One region of the Brevibacillus humidisoli genome, then DNA from elsewhere that is predicted to be linked to it. Evidence: predicted binding sites of a transcription regulator. Region 1 holds the regulator's gene; each other region holds the start of a gene.
What was found. Region 1 encodes LexA, which represses DNA repair genes until DNA is damaged. Its sites were predicted from a motif close to CGAACATATGTTCG; they were not measured.

Region 1 (6,315 bases):
TGTCTTCAACATGTAGATGAGGAGGAGAAGCGACTGTTGCGGCGGTTGCTGCAGCAGATGTACCGAAACCTGGAAGAATTCAAGCGAGAGCAGCAGCGTTAACGTGAATACAGACAGAAGCGCACGAACTGCAAGGACTAGGAGAAACCATCTTGTAAAGGAAGGGTATGAAGAGACATGAGCAACCTCGCGGGGATCGATACGGCTGTCCAGTCGTCGACGCGTTCGCGTCGCTTGTGGATGGCGGTGATCTTGGGGTCATTAGCGGCATTTGGCCCTTTGTCGATCGATATGTATTTGCCGTCTTTACCAACTATTGCGAAAGATTTGCATACAAGCACATCGCTGACACAGCTCAGCCTGACGTTTTTCCTACTGGGCCTCTCGCTGGGTCAACTGCTTGTCGGACCGATCAGCGATGTGCGGGGACGACGTACCCCGCTGCTGATTGGACTAGCGGTTTACGCTGCCGTCTCGCTGCTTTGCGCATTTAGTCCTTCTATCTGGGGATTGATTGCGCTACGGTTTGTTCAGGGGCTTGCCGGGGCGGCAGGAATTGTGATTTCTAGGGCCATCGTGCGAGATTTGTATTCCGGATCCGAGTTGACGAAGTTTTTTTCATTACTGATGCTGGTCAATGGAGCTGCACCCATTCTTGCTCCTATTGCAGGCGGGCAATTGATGCAGATAACGTCTTGGCCGGGCGTGTTCGTGATTCTCAGCGTCTGGGGGATGGTGATGCTGCTGGCTGTACTGTTCGGTCTGCCGGAGACTCTGCCAGTCGAACGACGCTCAAAAGGGGGAATCAAGAACACGCTGAACACCTTCCGCAGCCTGCTGCGAGACCGGGTGTTCATGGGGTATGCGTGCTCACAGGGACTGGTCATCGCGGCGATGTTTGCCTATATATCCGGTTCGCCATTCGTCATTCAAAATCTCTTCGGAGCATCGCCCCAACTGTATAGTTTGTTCTTTGCGATCAATGGACTTGGCATCATTATCGCCAGCCAGTTGACGGGTAGGTTGGCGGGTCGAGTGGATGAGACCAAACTGCTCATCAGCGGTCTTGTCATTGCGGCGCTGGGTGCTACCGGGCTGCTGATCATGATTTTGTCGGGAGGTGGGCTGTATACGATTCTGCCGCCGCTGTTTTTGGTCGTATCCAGTGTAGGGATTGTCAGCACCACTACGTTTTCGCTGGCGATGCAGAATCAGGGGCAGTCGGCAGGCAGTGCATCGGCGCTGCTGGGGCTGATGTCGTTCATTGCTGGTGGACTCGCGGCTCCACTAGTGGGCCTAGGGGGAAGCGATACGGCCATCCCGATGGGGGTCGTGATTGCTGTCGCAGATCTTGGTGCCGTCTTGTGCTTTATCACGATGGTTCGCCGCAGAAAAACGACAAGATGATCCCGTGCGACAGGGGGAAGAATCTTCGTAGGATGAAACTTTCCCCACTTGGTTTACGTAAGATAAGAGAGTACCACACTTACACGTAACGGATCGAATGTTTTTCCGAGGAGGAAGCCAGATGGAGATTTTTTTGTGGATCGTAATCGTCGCTCTCTTCGTTCTTAGCATTGCCGGTATCTTTCTGCCAGTTCTGCCGGACACCGTGTTTTTGTGGGCCGGGTTTTTGCTTTATCACTTTTTCGTCGCCGACCCAGGCATGGGCCTGCCTGCTTCCTTTTGGTGGGGGATGGTCGTGCTAAGTATCATGCTGTTTGGCGCAGATCTGCTGACCAACCTGTATTTTGTAAAGAAGTACGGTGGTTCGAAGTGGTCTTCATTCGCCGCCGTTGTGGGTCTGCTGCTTGGTCTGCTCGTTTTTCCGCCGTTCGGGATGCTGATTCTGCCGTTTTTGCTCGTTCTGGCAGTCGAGATCGGACTGGAGAAAAAGAAACTGGACAGCGCGCTGAAAGTGGCGGTGGGGACACTGATTGCTTTTCTCGGCAGTACCGTAGTCAAAATCGCGATTCAGCTTGCGATGATCGCTTGGTTTTTCCTGGCATTGTAGTGTTTTGGCCGATGATGACCGACGATCAAGATCAATTCTGTCTCTGACGCCACAGACGAACAAGTTGAGATAGCAGGGTGCCCGTTGTCACCCGCTTCTTCACATCGCAGAAGAGGGACGATGTGACTGGATCAGTTCAGGCTTGAAACCTGGTGGATAGTCGGAGAAAATGACAATAGGTGGAGCCAAGCGGCGTGTCTCGACACCGTCATGGTGTAAACTGATCATCGCAAAAAGGAAGGAAGCTCGTTGAAGATAGGATACAGAACGATCAAGACGGCAGTCGGGACGGCATTGTCCATTTTTATTGCTCAGCAAGCAGGATTGACGTTTTACGCAGCCGCAGGAATTATCACCATATTGTGTGTGCAGGTGACAAGGAAAAAGTCGATCGTCACGGCGATTCACCGTCTGTTTGCCTGTTTGTTGGGATTGGTGATCGGGGTTCTCTTTTTTGAGGGGCTGGGCTATCACCCTTATACGTTCGGACTTTTGCTGCTTGTCTTCATCCCGCTGATCGTTCGTCTGAAAGTGAACGAAGGTTTTGTCACCAGTGCCGTCGTGCTGCTGCACATCTATTCGTTGGAACGGGTCGACCTAGCGATTATCGCCAACGAATTGGCACTGCTTTCAATCGGGATCGGCGTAGCGCTGCTGATGAACCTGCACATGCCTAGTGCAGAAAAGGAATTGCAGCGACTGCAGCAACAGGTGGAGCGCAATTTTGCCACCGTGCTGCGGGAATTCTGCTATTATCTGCGCAACGGCAGCAGCGACTGGGATGGTCGAGAGATGCTGGAAACGGTACAGCTGCTGGAACAGGCGATCCGTTTGTCGGTACAGGACGTGGAGAATCGTCTGATCAAGCCGGAGGATGAATACTACCAGTATTTCACGATGCGGGCAAAACAGTTTGAGTTGCTGGAGCGGATGCTGCCCATCGTCTCTTCACTCGATCAGCAGGTGCCTCAGGGAGGGCAGATTGCTGACTTTCTGGATCACTTGAGCCAGTCGATCCACCCTGGAAACACCGCTTATCTCTTTTTGGACAAGCTGAACGAGATGCGCAAGGAACTGCAGCAATCCCCGCTTCCCAAGACGAGAGAAGAGTTTGAAACTCGAGCTTCTCTGTTTTATCTGCTGCGGGAGATCGAACAGTATCTGCACATCAAGCATGAACTTGGCAGGGAAGAGAGAGCGGGCAACCACCATCGTGCTGGAGGGAATCTGGAAAAAGAAACAAGCTGACACTGCAGGATGCAGATGTGTCAGCTTGTTTTTTCATTCATACAATTAAAGGTAGAACATATGTCACGCGTCCAACTTTTTCAATGCGGAAGGGAAGCTTGTCCGATGGGCTTCTCTAGTGAACCAGACGATAGACGCCAATCACTTTTCCCAAGATGGTGACAGATTGCAGGATAATCGGTTCCAAAGCAGCATTCTCCGGCTGAAGGCGAACGTGCGTTTTTTCTTTGAAAAACCGCTTCACGGTCGCTTCATCTTCCTCTGTCATCGCTACGACAATGTCCCCGTTGTTAGCCACATTTTGCTGGCGAACGATCACATAATCGCCGTCCAGGATGCCGGCTTCGATCATACTGTCCCCTGATACCCGCAACATAAAGACATTATCTGTCGAGACGAGATTCTCTGGAAGTGGAAAATAATCTTCCACATGTTCGACGGCCGTAATCGGCTGTCCTGCGGTAACTTTTCCTACTACCGGAATGCGAACGACCGACATTTCAAAATCGGGCTGATAGCGGTTATCCTCGGAAAGTAGTTCGATTGCCCGCGGCTTGGTGGGATCTCGACGAATCAAGCCCTTTTTCTCCAATCTGGCCAGATGGCCGTGAACCGTGGAGCTGGATGCTAATCCGACGGCTTCACCGATCTCTCGTACAGACGGAGGGTAGCCCTTGTCCTTTACCTCTTTCCGAATAAAATCCATGATTGCCTGTTGCCGGCTGGAAAGCTTGGTCATGCTTACACCTCTACTCTCGATCCAATATTTTTCTACATTATACCATGGGATCTTGCGTTCGACAAACATAAGTTCGATTTTTTTGTTGACATGAACATATGTTCGCATGTACAATAACACCAACAGGAACAAACGTTTGGAAAACGAATGTTCGTCCATTTTAGGAGAAGTTGAGGTGTATGATACGTATGAATCACGTTCACTCCAGATATAGAAGCGGCCGACATAAGGGGAGAATCGGCATTACGCGCGGTCAGGCTCTGTTGATTTTGCTAGCATGTTCTCTTTTCTTTTCTTTGCTCACAGGGTTCGTCTTTGCAGCCGCTGAGGAAGAACAAGGCTATTCTTCGCACAAGCTGGTAACCGTTCAGCCGGGTGACAGCGTGTGGGAGTTGGCCGTAAAATATCAGGAAGAGGCGGGTATCGATCTGTATGAGTTGATTGACGCAATCAAGACGAGCAACGATTTGCCTGGGTTTGTTATCTATCCCGGTCAGAATCTGATCATTCCGCTTGATAGGTAACGGTGTTGCTAGCCTGCTAGCCTTCTCCCATCTACAGGTCGATGCGATTCTGTTTCTGTGATATAATGACGGGACAATGCTTGGGGATGGGAGGGGAGACAATGGTTACAGACGCAGAAATCCGGCGAATTAACGAACTGGCTAAAAAATCAAAGCAGCAGGGATTGACGGATGAGGAGAAGCAGGAACAGCAAACATTGCGCCGGAAGTACATCGATTCTGTTCGCACATCGTTAAAGGCCAGTCTGGACTCCATCCGGTTTGTCGAAGATGTGGAAGAGGGCGACCAGCGGCGCAAACACTAAGCAGCAGAAAGAGAATAGCAATCATCAAGCCCGCAGTGATTTGCGGGTTTTTTCGCTGTGCTTGGCAACGGAGACCTGGCTGCGGTAGACTGGAAAAGACAGTAAGCGCGGCAGGAGCTAACCGGCCGGGTGCACCGATGATACGAGAGGGGTGGAGAAAATGGCTCTGTTGGCGGTGGCAGTAGGGGGAGCGATTGGTTCTGTGCTGCGCTACCTGATCGGACTGTGGGCCAATCAGCCAGGTTGGCCGCTGGGAACATGGCTGGCCAATCTGATCGGTTCGTTTCTGATTGGGTTGGTTTACGTATGGGGAAAGGAAAAAGGATGGCTCTCGCCAGAACTGTATCTGCTGCTTGCGACCGGTGTGATGGGCGGGTTCACGACCTTTTCTACCTTTTCACTGGAGACGGTATCGTACTTTTTGCAGGGGATGCCCTGGCGAGCGGGCCTCTACATACTGACTAGCGTAGGTTCTGGTTTATTGGCAGTCTCGTGTGGTTGGTGGCTGGGACGTCAATTGTTATAAAAGTAGGAAGTACGCCAGCAAGATCGTTCGGGAAAGGAGTCAGGGCCATATGACCATTCGTCATCCCGCGTACCCGGAGGAACAGAAGCGATTGGAGCGGACGGTTCAGGTGGTTGATCAGGAGATCAAGCTCCTGCGGGAAGATGTCCGGGAAGCCACAGACGACGATGTCAAGCAGATCATCAACCAAAAGAAAGCAAAAGAACTGGTCTATTTGGAGACCGCTCGGGAAAAGCCGTACTTTGGGCGGGTCGACTTCAGTCGGGCGGAGACAGGAGAGCACGACACGGTTTACATCGGTAAACGGGGAATTGTAGATAGCACCAGCCTGGATGCCGTTGTGATCGATTGGCGGGCTCCGATTGCCAGCTTGTTCTATAGCGGTGAGAGTACAGATGCTTGTTACCGTACACCGAAGGAGCTTGTTCGTGGAGAGGTGACCTTAAAGCGTAATTTTGCGATCGAACAGGGTGTGATTACCGGCATATACGATGGTGCGCTGAAGGAGACGATCCAAAAAGAGATCGGCAGCCCTGACGACTTCCTGGGAGAGGGGTTTATTGATGAGTTTCTCGCATCCAGTCTGAATCAGACCAACGATAGCCGTCTGAAGGACATCGTTGCAACGATTCAGTCAGAGCAAAACGAGATCATCCGTGCAGAAAAAGATCGTCCGGTTATCGTTCAGGGTGTGGCCGGCAGCGGGAAGACGACAATCGCGCTGCACCGCTTATCCTATCTGATTTACAACTATCAGGACACGCTCTCTTCCAAAAAGTTTATGGTGTTCGCTCCCAACCGCTTGTTCCTCAATTACATTTCCGAAGTGTTGCCGGAACTGGGAGTAGAGGATGTCCAGCAGTCCACATTTCTGGAGTGGGCCAGTCGGGAGATCAAGACAGAAGTGCCGAAAGGGTGGCGCATGATCGATCCTGGGCGGACACTGCGGCTATTTTTTG
Region 2 (6,315 bases), 260 kb from region 1:
AAACAGCAATCGCCGGAAATAAAAAAAGCTCTTCCCCACACGTGGCAGGAAGAAGAGCTCGCTTCGCTTCTGTATGATTATTTCTCTTTTGTCTTGCTTACGACATGATGACCAATGGACAACCCTTTGGCTTTTAACTCGTCAGCACTCATGATGCAGAACGTCTCGTCTTTGCACGGCATCGGCATCAATCCTCCCAACGGGCTCATCATCTTACCATTGGTTTCGGTTTCGATGACAACGTACAAACCTTTGTTCTCCAACTGCTCAAGAAACTCAGTCCATCGTTTGGGCGTCATCACTCCCGCGTGTTTGGTGAAGATTTTGCCCATTTCTTGTGCTAACATGTAGAGTCCCCTTTTCACACGATGCAATGTGGCTGCAAGATTTCTTCGTCTATCCTACGCGATGGCTCCCTTCCCACGCAAAAGTCATTTCGCGATGCATTTGGCTAAAATCAGCTGATTTTTTTGGTTTTGGAAGATCATATTCCATTTACCGCATCGCCCTTCCTTTTTTGACTTTATGCTTGCTCACTTGCCACTTGCATTTCAACTTCTCACGTCACTATCGGTAGGTAAGCGCCTGCTTTCCCAGCGCTTCCCAGCTCTTTATCATCGCTCCACGCTCTACCGGCTGATTCTTCCCTCCCCGAAGCGGGTCGTTGACGTATACATAGGTCGGGTCATAGCCGACGATCAAGACGGCATGTTCGTCAAACGGAGCGACGATCTTTTTCCCGTCCTTGTACCAACTTTCCCACTCTGTGGGCAGTCTGAAATCGCCAGTCGTCCAGACGACGACAGGTCTTCCTTTTCGCACGCTTTGCAACACGCGATCAAACGACTGCCCGGTCAAGTTGACCGTCCGTTCTCCCATATAGTGACGCAGCAGTTTCTCCAGCGGTTTGTGGTATACGGCAAAACCTTTCCGTTTTCCGGTCATATCACCGACAAACCCCTGATTAGGGTCGCCCCACTGGCGAATGTCTCCTTTCTGCTGCACGAGCGGTTCCTCGTCTTTGGACACCTGACTGGCAAGCGTCATCTTGTCAACATCATAGCCTGCGTATCTGAGGAGCATGGTCAAACTGGTTATCTCACACCCGTACTTCAATTCCGGGTTTTGTTTGATCAGCGGCACGTCAAGCATGCGACGATCAGGTACTTTCTCCTGCTGACTCACCTGTCGCTGTGGTGAAGCCGACTTGATCGGTTCTGCCACCTGCACCGGGCTCTCTGGGCTCTGCGTGAGCTGTGTGGTAATCGGCTGCCGTTCTGCTGCAGGAGGCTGCGAAGCAGAACATCCCACCACCGTCAAGATGCACAGAAACGTGACGGTGACGATCCCGCGTTTTGGCGAGAACACTCTTCTCACGATGCGTACTCCTTTTTACTCACATCCTCCCCTAATCTATCTGCCGCTATGTGTCTGGAACCTGGGAAGTTTTCACCCACCACCCCCAACATCAAGCAGGTGATCGACAGAAATCCACTCCGTTCCTTGATCTGTTCTCAGCTTGATCCGCCGTGTCACCTGTTCCATGTGGAGAATCACTCCCCGCACTTGCCGCGGCCCACGCCGATCGTAACAGGTGACCTCCACTTCCTGCTTCTCTTGAAATGCCTGCCACAGTCGACTGGCAAGTTCTGCCCGCTGGTGTTCATCTAGTTGCGGAGGAACGTAAAAGACCTGCTCCTGCTTCATCTGGAGATAGATCTCCCGGTGCTCCGGCAGAACAAACCGGCTGGCCGCAAACAAATTCTCCTTTTTGGACACCGCCTTACGCCCCATTCCGCTCTCCTCCTCGTTCCATCAGCCAGATGCGAATCCGCTCTTCGCATTCGGCTCTGATCCATTCGACCGAGTACACCGCTTCCTGTTGATAACCCCCGATGATCAATTGGATCCGGTAGACCTGATCAAGCCGCTCGCTGTTCAACAAGAAGCAGCCTTGCTCGCGCAAGCGGCGTCGCAGCTGATAATGGCGCCGTTCCGCCCAATGGGACAGTTCCTCAAGCGGTGCCTGGTACGACAGCTTGAGCGCCCTCGCCTGCAGCACCGTCAAATCGACCATGACCGCCTTGAATAAAACGCCAAAGATGACACACTCCTGCAGCGTCTCCCGCCAACCGTCCGGCTGCATCCGGGATACGCTGCCCTGTTGGCCGCCGTTCTCCTCTCGTCTGCCTTCTCCATCCAGTCCCAGCAGCCTGCGCTTGTTCATTTGTAGTGGCCTCCGATCTTGCGCGCCCGCTCGCGTGCCTGCCCGGAGTCAAGCAGTGAGATGGCCCGCAGCACGGCAGCATTTCCATAACGGGCGCGAATGCCGTCGATCGCAGCAGCCAGCGCCCGCTGCCGCTGTTTGTCTTCAAACAGGCTGAGCTGATACGTATCATCCTCGATGAGTTGACTGAGGTTGACCCCAATGCTTCGGACCGGTGTGTGCCGCCAGTGCCGCTCAAACAAATGGCCCACCGCCTGAAACAACGTCATTGCGTCATGCGTTGGCTCGAACAGCTTCATCTGCCGCCAAAAGCCGGTGGCTGTATCAAAGTCGGCCCCACGGCAGCCAACAGAGACGACCGATCCCATCAAGTTCTTGCTGCGCGCCCGCCGACACACTTCTTCGCACAGCTCCAGCAGGATCACTTTGATATCAGCCGCCGTGTGGTAATCACGCGGCAGCGTCATATGGTGGCCGATCCCTTTTTGCAGTTCGTGCGTTCGAGGAGAAACCGGCGAATCGTCAAGCCCGTGAGCGGTTCGCCACAGGATCTCTCCGTTGACGCCCCAACGGCGGGTCAGGACGGCAGGAGAAAGCTTAGCCACTTGTCCGATCGTATACACGCCAATCCGGTGGAAATGCCGCTTCATCCGGGAACCGACTCCAAACAACTTCTCCACCGGCAGCGGCCAAAGCGTCTCAGCCAGATCCGAGCGCTTCAGCCAGAACACTCCCTGTGACTGCTTCTTAGCGAAGTTGTCGCAGGCCATTTTCGCCAACACTTTGTTTTCGCCAATCCCAATCCGGCAGACAATCCCCGTCTCCAGCCGGACTCGCTCCCGAATCTGTTCGGCAATCGTCAGCGGATCGCCAAACAGTGCCGCACTGCCGGTCACATCGAGAAACTGCTCATCGATCGAATACGGCTCTACCAGGTCTGTGAAGGACTCAAAAATGCGGGTGATCTGCAGCGATACGCGAATGTACGTCTCCATTCGCGGCTTGACCACGACCAACTGACGACATTTCTGCTGTGCCTGCCAGAGGGCTTCTGCGGTGGTCACGCCATATGCCTTGGCAAGCGGGCAGGCGGCCAACACGACACCGCTGCGCCGTTCGGGATCACCAGCAACAACGATCGGTTTGTCGCGAATCGTCGGGTCAGCCGCCTTTTCCACACTGGCGAAAAAGCTTTGCATGTCGGCAAGAAAGATGATTCGGCTTTTCATGATGCCACCCCCTCATAATAGGAACACCTGTTCTTATTGTATGCTCATTATAAGGGGAATATACGTTCGATCTCAACTGGTAAAAAAATCATCTTGCAGACGCAGCGATCCCATCAGACACCTGCTGTGGATTACCCTTCCGGATCATAGCGGGCGATCATATGGCGGGCTTGCTCATAGATTTTATGCCGCAGGGAAGATGGCTCCAGCACCAGCGCCTGCCCTCCCCAACTGAGAATCCAGGAGAGTACTTCATCCTCATCGCGTACGCGCAGCGTCACCTCCAGTCCCTGCTCCGTCTCTTTCTCGGTTTCCCAAAAAAACGGGCGCGATTCCCGAACGTAAGCGGCCATCGCGGCAGGAAACTGTACGCGAACGATCAGATTGCGGTTTTGCTCCGGCTGATACTGCTGAATGGAAAACTCCTCCGGACGGCGGAACCTCTCCGGCAGTACATCCAGACGGCGAATGCGATCGAGCCGAAACTGTCTTACGCCTTTTCTCAGGTGGCAGTAGCCGATCAAGTACAAGGCCCCGTGTACGTTGACCATGCCGTAGGGGTCAACCCGACGCGGCTCGATAGGCGGAATGCGATCCAGCCGCTGCCGCTTCTGATAGTGAAGTTCCAGTCGGGAGCTCTCCAATACCGCCCTCCTGATCATTTGCAGCTGCTCCTCCTGCTGCTTGTTCTGCTGCTTGCGATGATAGCTCGGATCAAGCGCGAGAAAGCGCATACTGTCTCTCAGGTGCTGTACCCGCTGGCGCAGCGAATGCGGCAAAATGGCCTCAATCTTCTTACTGGCTGCCTGCGCGGTTTGCTATGGGGAGTGAGGCCAGAAGCAAACGAAAAGGTAGAAATCAGCTTTGAGGTAGAGGCAATCGAGTCTGTTTATGCCAGATGGCAGGAAAAAGGAGTTGCGCTGAGCACAGAACTGATCGATTTTCCATTGGGTCGAAAGTTTATGGCGCGAGACCCTGAAGGGCAAACGTTAGTTGTCTATGAGGTAAAGAAGTGAGGGAGGTTGGCGTGAAACAGTTTACAAAGCAAGGTACACTATACCCGGCAGCTCCCTATGATTTCAACAAATCGGCTGCATTCCTACAAGGCTTTTCTCCGACAAAAGGCGAGCAGGCGACCGGAAGCAGCGAGATCGTCAAAGCGATCAAGTGGCAGGGACAAGTATTCGCTTTTTCTCTGCGTTCGACAGGTACCCTCGAACACCCTCGGCTCGTCTACACACTGTTTTCCACAGAGGCCATCACAGATAGTCAGCAGCGGGAGCTTGAGGAAAAAATCCGTTTTGTGTTTAGTCTCGACGATGAACTGCGTCCGTTTTATCAGTTGGGGAGCAAAGATCCGGTGTTTCAGCCGATCGTGGAGCGGCTGTACGGCTATCACCAGGTAAAGTTTTTGACACCGTTTGAAAACGCCTGTTGGGCTGTTCTCTCCCAACGGGTGCCGATGCCCGCAGCGAAAAGCGTCAAACAGGAGCTGTCCAGACGTTATGGCGGCAACGTAACGATCCATAACCAGCCGTATCCGGCTTTTCCCGAACCGGCCGACCTGCTGGCGGCAGACAGAGAGGAGATGCTAACGATCGTCGGTCAGCAAAAAAAGCAGGAATATCTGCTGGCTATGAGCGAAGCCTTTCAGCATGTAGGCGACGATTTCCTGCAGAGGGGCGACTACCAGCAGGTACGCCGCTTCTTGCTGGGGATCAAAGGAATCGGCGAATGGTCGGCGTCGTTCATTCTAATCCGAGGTTTAGGCAGAATGGAAGAACTCCCCACTGGTGAAGGCGCGCTAGAGCGAGTATATTCTCGATTGTACCGCAGACCGGCAGGAACAGGATGGCCCGATTACGGTCTGTGGCGGGGGTATTGGGCTCACTATCTACGGGCGAGCGAACTGTTTCGGTAATCGTGTGTATAACAGACGAGCGGCTGAGGTGTGTTCAGCCGCTTGTTGTGGCAAAAGCTTTCTTTTTGGCAAAACGTTTCGTTTTCTTTTTACTGCTTGCCCCATCTATTTACCCAATCAGGGTCTAAATCCAACTGGTCCAACACCCTGCCCACTGTATGGTTGACGATATCGTCAATTGATTTCGGCTGGTTGTAAAAGGCGGGCACGGGCGGGAAAACCATGGCCCCGGCCAGTATGACCGTTTCCATGTTTCTGACGTGGACGAGATTGAGTGGTGACTCACGTGTGAGCAGGATCAACTTCTTACGCTCTTTGAGCATCACATCAGCCGCTCGCGCAATCAGATCGGAAGCGAGCCCGGTTGCTATCCCTGCCAGGGTTTTCATACTGCAAGGGGCGATGACCATCCCATCTACCCGAAACGACCCGGACGAGATGGCAGCGGCCTGATTTTTTACACTGTACGAAACCGCAGCCATCTTCTTTACTTCCGGCAGGGTATACGATGTTTCCATCTGGATCGTCTTCTCCCCCCACTCGCTGATGATCAGATGAGTCTCTACACCTGCTTCGTTAAGTGCTTCCAGTAGACGAACCCCATAAATCGCGCCGGAACCGCCCGTAATGCCAACGATGATTTTTTTGTCCATCTGGTCCACCTGTCAATCCTCAGAGAAGCTGCGATCGTCTGCGAGCCGACTCTCAATATGTTGGTCGAAGTGGTACCCCTCCATACTGGGGATCCGCGTCACTTCATAATCCTCTGGCTCGGCACCTAGCGGAACCGTACAATCAAATCCCAGTTTGGAGCTTACCCCGTCATCGGCCGAGGGATCCAGTTTGGAACCAAGCGCACCGTGGACCACGACCAGGTCTCGTTCCGCCTGAAAGCGAGTCGCCACACACCATTCCACCTGATCCATGTCAAAAATATC
Region 3 (6,315 bases), 2.3 Mb from region 1:
TTCAGACTTTTGCGGGTGTCTGGTATCACCAGATCAGGGTCCACTTCCATCTTGACCCCCAGGCCGTCACATTCCGGACAAGCTCCGTAGGGGCTGTTAAATGAGAACATGCGCGGCTCCAGTTCACCGATGGAAAAGCCGCAGATCGGGCAAGCATGCTTTTCGCTAAACAGCAGCTCTTCCTGATCGATCACGTCCACGATGACTTTGCCGTCGGCCAGTTTCAGTGCTGTCTCCAGCGAATCAGCCAGTCTGGTCTGCGCATCCGGTTTGACCACGATCCGGTCAACCACCACTTCAATCGAGTGCTTCTTGTTTTTTTCCAGCTTGATCTCTTCTGACAGGTCGCGCACTTCGCCATCAACCCGTACACGAACGTAGCCTTCCTTGCGAATCTCATCGAGCAGCTTGACATGCTCTCCTTTGCGTCCCTGTACCAGCGGCGCCAGGATTTGCAGCCGTGTGCGCTCCGGGTACTCCATCACCCGGTCGACCATCTGTTCAATCGTCTGCGAGCTGATCTCGATTCCGTGCTCCGGGCAGATCGGTTTACCAATGCGCGCATACAGCAGCCGCAGGTAATCGTATATCTCGGTTACCGTTCCCACCGTTGAACGAGGGTTGCGGCTGGTCGTCTTCTGATCGATGGAAATCGCCGGTGACAGTCCTTCTATCGAATCAACGTCCGGCTTGTCCATCTGTCCCAGGAACTGCCGGGCGTACGCTGACAAGGACTCGACATACCGCCGCTGCCCTTCTGCGTAAATGGTGTCAAACGCCAGTGACGACTTGCCGGACCCGGATAGACCAGTCAGCACGACAAACTTGTCGCGCGGAATGGTTACATCAATATTTTTCAGATTGTGCGCCCGGGCTCCTTTTACTACTATGTGCTCCAGCGGCATGCTGAGATTCCACTCCTCACATTTCAGCTTTCAATTCCAAAATCAAATCGCGCAGTTCAGCCGCCCGTTCAAACATCAGATTGCGGGCTGCCTCTTTCATCTCATCTTCCATCCGCTCAATGACCCGCAGGCGATCTTTCTTCGGCATCTTCTTGAAGTCAGCTTGCGGCAGATAGTCCGCCTTTTCTTCCGCCACCTTGGTCGCTTCGATCACATCGCGAACCGCCTTCTTGATCGTTTGCGGCGTGATGCCGTGCTGTTCGTTGTAGGCGATCTGTATCGATCGGCGCCGCTCTGTCTCCCGAATCGCAGCGGCCATCGAATCGGTGATCTTGTCGGCATACATGATCACTCGGCCTTCCGCGTTGCGGGCTGCGCGGCCAATCGTCTGGATCAAGGATCGCTCATTGCGGAGGAAGCCTTCCTTGTCCGCATCGAGGATCGCCACCAGCGACACCTCTGGCAGATCCAGTCCTTCCCGCAGCAGATTGATCCCGATCAGCACATCAAACTCACCCAGACGGAGCGACCGCAGGATCTGCATCCGTTCCATCGTCTTGATATCAGAGTGCAGGTAACGAACTTTGATGCCGATCTCCTTGAGGTAGTCGGTCAGATCTTCGGCCATCTTTTTGGTCAGCGTGGTCACCAATACGCGCTCGTCTTTGGCAATGGTGGCTTGAATCTCACCGATCAAGTCGTCAATCTGCCCTTTGATCGGGCGCACCTCAACCGTCGGGTCGACCAAGCCGGTGGGCCGGATCACCTGCTCGACGATCTCCGGACTGTGCTCCAGCTCAAATGGTCCGGGTGTGGCTGAAATAAAGACAAACTGTGGTATCTTCCCTTCAAACTCTTCAAACGTCAGCGGTCGGTTGTCGCGGGCCGAAGGCAGTCGGAAGCCGTGCTCTACCAGGACGTCCTTGCGCGCTCGGTCCCCGTTGTACATCCCGCGCACCTGCGGCAGGGTCATGTGCGACTCGTCAACCATCAGCAAAAAGTCATCCGGAAAATAGTCCAGCAATGTGTAGGGCGGATGGCCCGCAGGCAAACCGGTCAGATGACGGGAGTAGTTTTCGATGCCCGAACAAAAGCCCATCTCTGCCATCATTTCGATATCGTACCGCGTCCGTTGCTCCAGCCGCTGAGCTTCCAACAGCTTGCCTGCGGCATGCAGTTCGGCCAGCCGCTCCTCCAGCTCCCGCTGAATATTCTCAATCGCCCGCTTCATTTTTTCATCGCGAGTGACGAAGTGGGATGCCGGGAAGATCGCGACGTGATCACGCGTACCCAGGATTTCTCCCGTTACTACGTCAATCTCCGTAATCCGCTCAATCTCGTCGCCGAAAAACTCGACACGGATCGCCTGCTCGCTCTGCGAGGCGGGGAAAATCTCCAGTACGTCGCCGCGCACCCGGAACGTGCCGCGCGTAAAGTTGATGTCGTTGCGGTCATACTGGATATCGACCAGCCGATGCAGGACTTCCTCCCGACTCTTCTCCATGCCGACGCGCAGGGAAAGCAGCAGTTCACGATATTCTACCGGTGAACCCAAACCATAGATGCAGGAAACCGAGGCGACGATGATCACATCCCGCCGTTCAAACAGCGCACTGGTCGCGGAGTGACGCAGTTTGTCGATCTCATCGTTGATGCTGGCATCTTTTTCGATATAGGTATCGGACTGAGGGATGTAGGCTTCCGGTTGATAGTAGTCGTAGTAGCTGACAAAGTATTCGACTGCGTTGTGCGGAAAAAACTCCCTGAACTCAGCCGCAAGCTGAGCCGCCAATGTCTTGTTGTGGGCCATCACCAGTGTCGGCTTGTTTACCCGCGCGATCACCTGGGCTGCGGTAAAGGTCTTCCCTGTCCCGGTAGCACCGAGCAGGGTCTGGTACCGTTTGCCGGCGATGATCCCCTCCGCCAGGCGATCGATCGCCTGCGGCTGATCGCCGGACGGCTGATACTCGGAAACCAATTGAAAGCGATCCATCTAGCCGTTCATCCTTCCTATTGTACTATCATCATTATAGCACAAAATGTAAGTCGTTAAGCAGAGAATTCGAACATTTGTTTGTCTATTGCCTCGTCCCCTTTTTGCCGATATGAAAAGAGATGACGAAACATGGGGAGGATCACGATGCCAAACAGCGTCAACGACACCGTCTATATTCCACCCAACTGGAGTTATAAAGGCAAAAAAGAATTCAGTACTGAAATAGATCAAAACTCTTTTATGAAGCTGCTGATCGAGCAGTTGAAACAGCAAGATCCATTGTCTCCGATGGACAACCAGCAATTCGTGCAGCAGACGACGATGATGACCATGGTGGAGCGGCTGACTCGCATCCAAACCTTGATGGAGGAATCCAACAGCAGTTTGCTCAACCTGCCTCAATACGAGACATTGATCGGCAAGACAGCCACCTATGACATGGTGACCGTCGATGAGGCAACCGGAGAGAAGTCGGTCGAGGTTAAGACGGACACCATCAACGACGTTAAAATGGTCGACGGCAAGATCATGTTCGTGATTGGCGAAGATGTCGTTCCGCGTGGAAACGTCCACGGACTGGACTCGGAAGGCATGTCGGACGACAGCCTGCTGGATAGTGCGCTGAAGTTTACGCAACTGCTCGGAACGCTGGTCTCCTATACGGAACAGGAAAAAGTGGATGCGGATGGCGATCCAGATACAACCGACGATATCTCCACAGTCGATGTGACAAAACAGGGGACGATTACCGGTTTCAACGTCAAAGACGGATTGATCGAATTCACCCTCGACAATGGCAAGAAGCTCGGCATGGCCGACATCATCGGTCTGGAAATGGCTCCAGACAACATCCCGATGGACAATACGCTCAAATACACGCAACTGATCGGCTACACGGTCACCTATCTGGAAGAGGTCGTCAACGACGATGGCTCCAAGGAATCGGTAGAGAAAACAGGAACCATCGACGCTGTCAGCATGAAAAACGGACTGGTTGAGTTCTTGTTGGCAGATGATCAGAAGATTTCACTGCGGGATATCATTGGATTTGAGGCATCGAATAACGGATAATGGACTGTCGCTTGGTCGACCGGAATCCTCTAGGAAGCTGTTCTGAGAAGCCATGAAAAGGCCTCGGGACAGCTTCTTTTTCCCTTGCGCACAATCCCCTTGTAATTCTGGTCTTATAACGAACTGGAACTGCGCCTCAGTTTGCATATTCTTGGCCGCTTTGATCTGCTCTGTCAGTTCGTTGAGAGAGAACGGGAAGGAGAGATACTGTTCCTCCCATAACGCTAGATACCTCTCGGCTATGTCAGATTCCAATGAACCGTCGGTCGATCCCATTCCCGGCATGGTTATCGCCAGATCAACGAGGCATCATTGCTTTGGAGGCGCCTCATCCGGTGGTGCCGTATAGACAGCCAAAAGCCCGTCCAATCGTAGATCGGTACGGGCTGAGACTACTTATTTTGTTTTCACCTACGCTCCCATCTTCAGCTTCTGCAGTTGCTTGCCAAGCAGTTGGACCAAGCTCAGTTTGCGGATGTCCATATAGTACTGTGTCTCCTGATCGGGGACGACGATAATCCCCAACTGGTGATGGTTGCCAGCATAGACGGCACACTGGAGAAACTTCACTTCCTGCTGATAGGTGAGCACTTCCATCTTGCAAAATGCCGGATTGGCCTGCAGGGCCGGATACAGTTGTTCCTTGTCCCGCACCGAGATCCCGTTTACCTTGACAATGATCTCCCCCGGCAGTATCCCTAGCTCTTCCGCTGGTGTGTTGGGGATCACGGCCATCACCTTAATCCCTTTGGACGATTGGATAAAGTAGGGCGGCAATGCTTGTTCGCGCCTGCGGCTGTACCAGACCAATGCTTCGTGTCCGGCAACGGCAAACAGAGCAGCTAGTACAACAAGCGCCGGCAGCCAGACAGCAGCATAGGAGAGTCCCAAGAGGAGAATCGCGTACCATGTCAGCACACGAGAGCTTTCCCTCACTTTTTGGCGCGGCGTCATCGCCTGTGTCAGATCGGAAAAGCCTGTCACAGCAGGCAGCAGCAGCAGGGCAAAGGAAGCACTGCTCCATTCAGATGAAAACAGCGGCCAGCCTGAATAGAGCGCCTCTGTCACGCCGGAGGAAGAGTCGGTTGGCACGAACAGGAGCAGTGGTGTCAACCAAAAGGACTGAAGCTGATAAGCCCCGATAATCCGCCCTCGCTTCCCGCCGATGAACAGTGGAGACGCATCACGGCTGCCAACGGCACGGACGAGCATCGCCTCAGCCAGATGCAATAACGCGACCAAGGCAAGCAGCGGTACTGGCTGCACCTCCATCAGCCATCCCCATACTACGCCAACGGTCGAAAACTGTGCGGGCTGCGGCCACAGCAGCGCAACCAGATGGAGTAGCGTCAACAGACCTGCGGCATAAGCCAAGCAGAGGAAACGCAGCCGAAAAAAGGCGAGCAAAATGGCCAGAAAAGCGGTCATCCAGATATCCGTCACCTGAACCACCACACCCAATGCCGCCGCTATCACCGAGACCAGCAAGCCTCCAACAAGCCCCCAGCCAATCGAGCGGATCGTCTGAACCAAAGGTATATGAAGTCGAACCGCAAACAACTGACGTTCAATCGCCATTTGTTTGCGATACTGCAGGTATATGAACAAGGCGAATACGTATAAAAGTGGGTTTAGCAGTAACTGAACGATGCCATACAACACATCGGACAGCATCCCCCATCCATTCAGCATCCGACCGATCACCTCATTTTCCAAAAACTGGATGTATACCGAGCCTCAGACGACGGCATGGCCGTAGTTTGGCGAAACAGAAAAAAGACCACGGCAGAATAAACCGTGGTCTTACCTTTCTACAAGCTGCAGGCGATTCCCTGCCACTGGATTATTTTGTTTTCTGCTGCTTCAACACTTCAATCGCTCGCTGCAGCTGCAGGTCGTTTTGCGGATCTCTGATCTTCTCCAGCAGCGCTTCATGGAGCGCCTCCACTGTCGCTTGATCCACCTTGCCGGTTACGGACAGCTTATGCTCCTTCTGGAACTGTTTGACGGCCTCTTCCGTTCGCTTGTCAAAGTAGCCGTCTTCGCGTCCCGGATCAAGTCCCAATCCTTTCAGGATCACTTGCAGGTTCTTCACCTCGGGACCAGCCAAGTCAAAGGTTAATGCCTTGTTGTCAGGCAGTCGCGCGGCATTAAAGTATTCAGGCTGCTGCACAGCGACGTCCGGTTCAATCCCTTTGTTGTTGATCCAGTCGCCATTTGGCGTCAGCCACTTGGCGATGGTCAGCTTGATCAGACTGTCATCTTCCATCTGTACGGTACTTTGTACTGTTCCCTTGCCAAATGTCTTCTCACCGACCAGTTTGTAGCCGCCGCTCTCACGCA

Region 2: the regulator LexA is predicted to act here: its motif matches at 3,512-3,525, upstream of LOK74_RS05780 (DNA polymerase IV).
Region 3: the regulator LexA is predicted to act here: its motif matches at 2,969-2,982, upstream of uvrB (excinuclease ABC subunit UvrB).

Annotation. Positions count from the first base shown of each region.
Region 1 covers NZ_CP087263.1:1,427,016-1,433,330, forward strand. The annotation lists gene LOK74_RS07090 (MarR family winged helix-turn-helix transcriptional regulator) at 1-102, shown strand, start outside; gene LOK74_RS07095 (multidrug effflux MFS transporter) at 178-1,407, shown strand; gene LOK74_RS07100 (DUF456 domain-containing protein) at 1,529-2,014, shown strand; gene LOK74_RS07105 (aromatic acid exporter family protein) at 2,264-3,262, shown strand; gene lexA (transcriptional repressor LexA) at 3,378-4,001, opposite strand; gene yneA (cell division suppressor protein YneA) at 4,181-4,525, shown strand; gene LOK74_RS07120 (DUF896 domain-containing protein) at 4,627-4,830, shown strand; gene crcB (fluoride efflux transporter CrcB) at 4,991-5,356, shown strand; gene LOK74_RS07130 (HelD family protein) at 5,406-6,315, shown strand, end outside.
Region 2 covers NZ_CP087263.1:1,170,267-1,176,581, reverse strand. The annotation lists gene LOK74_RS05800 (hypothetical protein) at 78-347, opposite strand; gene LOK74_RS05795 (C39 family peptidase) at 568-1,377, opposite strand; gene LOK74_RS05790 (YolD-like family protein) at 1,450-1,794, opposite strand; gene LOK74_RS05785 (YhjD family protein) at 1,784-2,227, opposite strand; gene LOK74_RS05780 (DNA polymerase IV) at 2,224-3,456, opposite strand; gene LOK74_RS05775 (helix-turn-helix transcriptional regulator) at 3,588-4,235, opposite strand; gene LOK74_RS05770 (VOC family protein) at 4,227-4,472, shown strand; gene LOK74_RS05765 (DNA-3-methyladenine glycosylase family protein) at 4,484-5,377, shown strand; gene LOK74_RS05760 (UbiX family flavin prenyltransferase) at 5,467-6,030, opposite strand; gene LOK74_RS05755 (UbiD family decarboxylase) at 6,043-6,315, opposite strand, start outside.
Region 3 covers NZ_CP087263.1:3,769,935-3,776,249, forward strand. The annotation lists gene uvrA (excinuclease ABC subunit UvrA) at 1-905, opposite strand, end outside; gene uvrB (excinuclease ABC subunit UvrB) at 922-2,898, opposite strand; gene LOK74_RS18460 (flagellar hook assembly protein FlgD) at 3,046-3,972, shown strand; gene LOK74_RS18465 (PDZ domain-containing protein) at 4,384-5,664, opposite strand; gene LOK74_RS18470 (S41 family peptidase) at 5,816-6,315, opposite strand, start outside.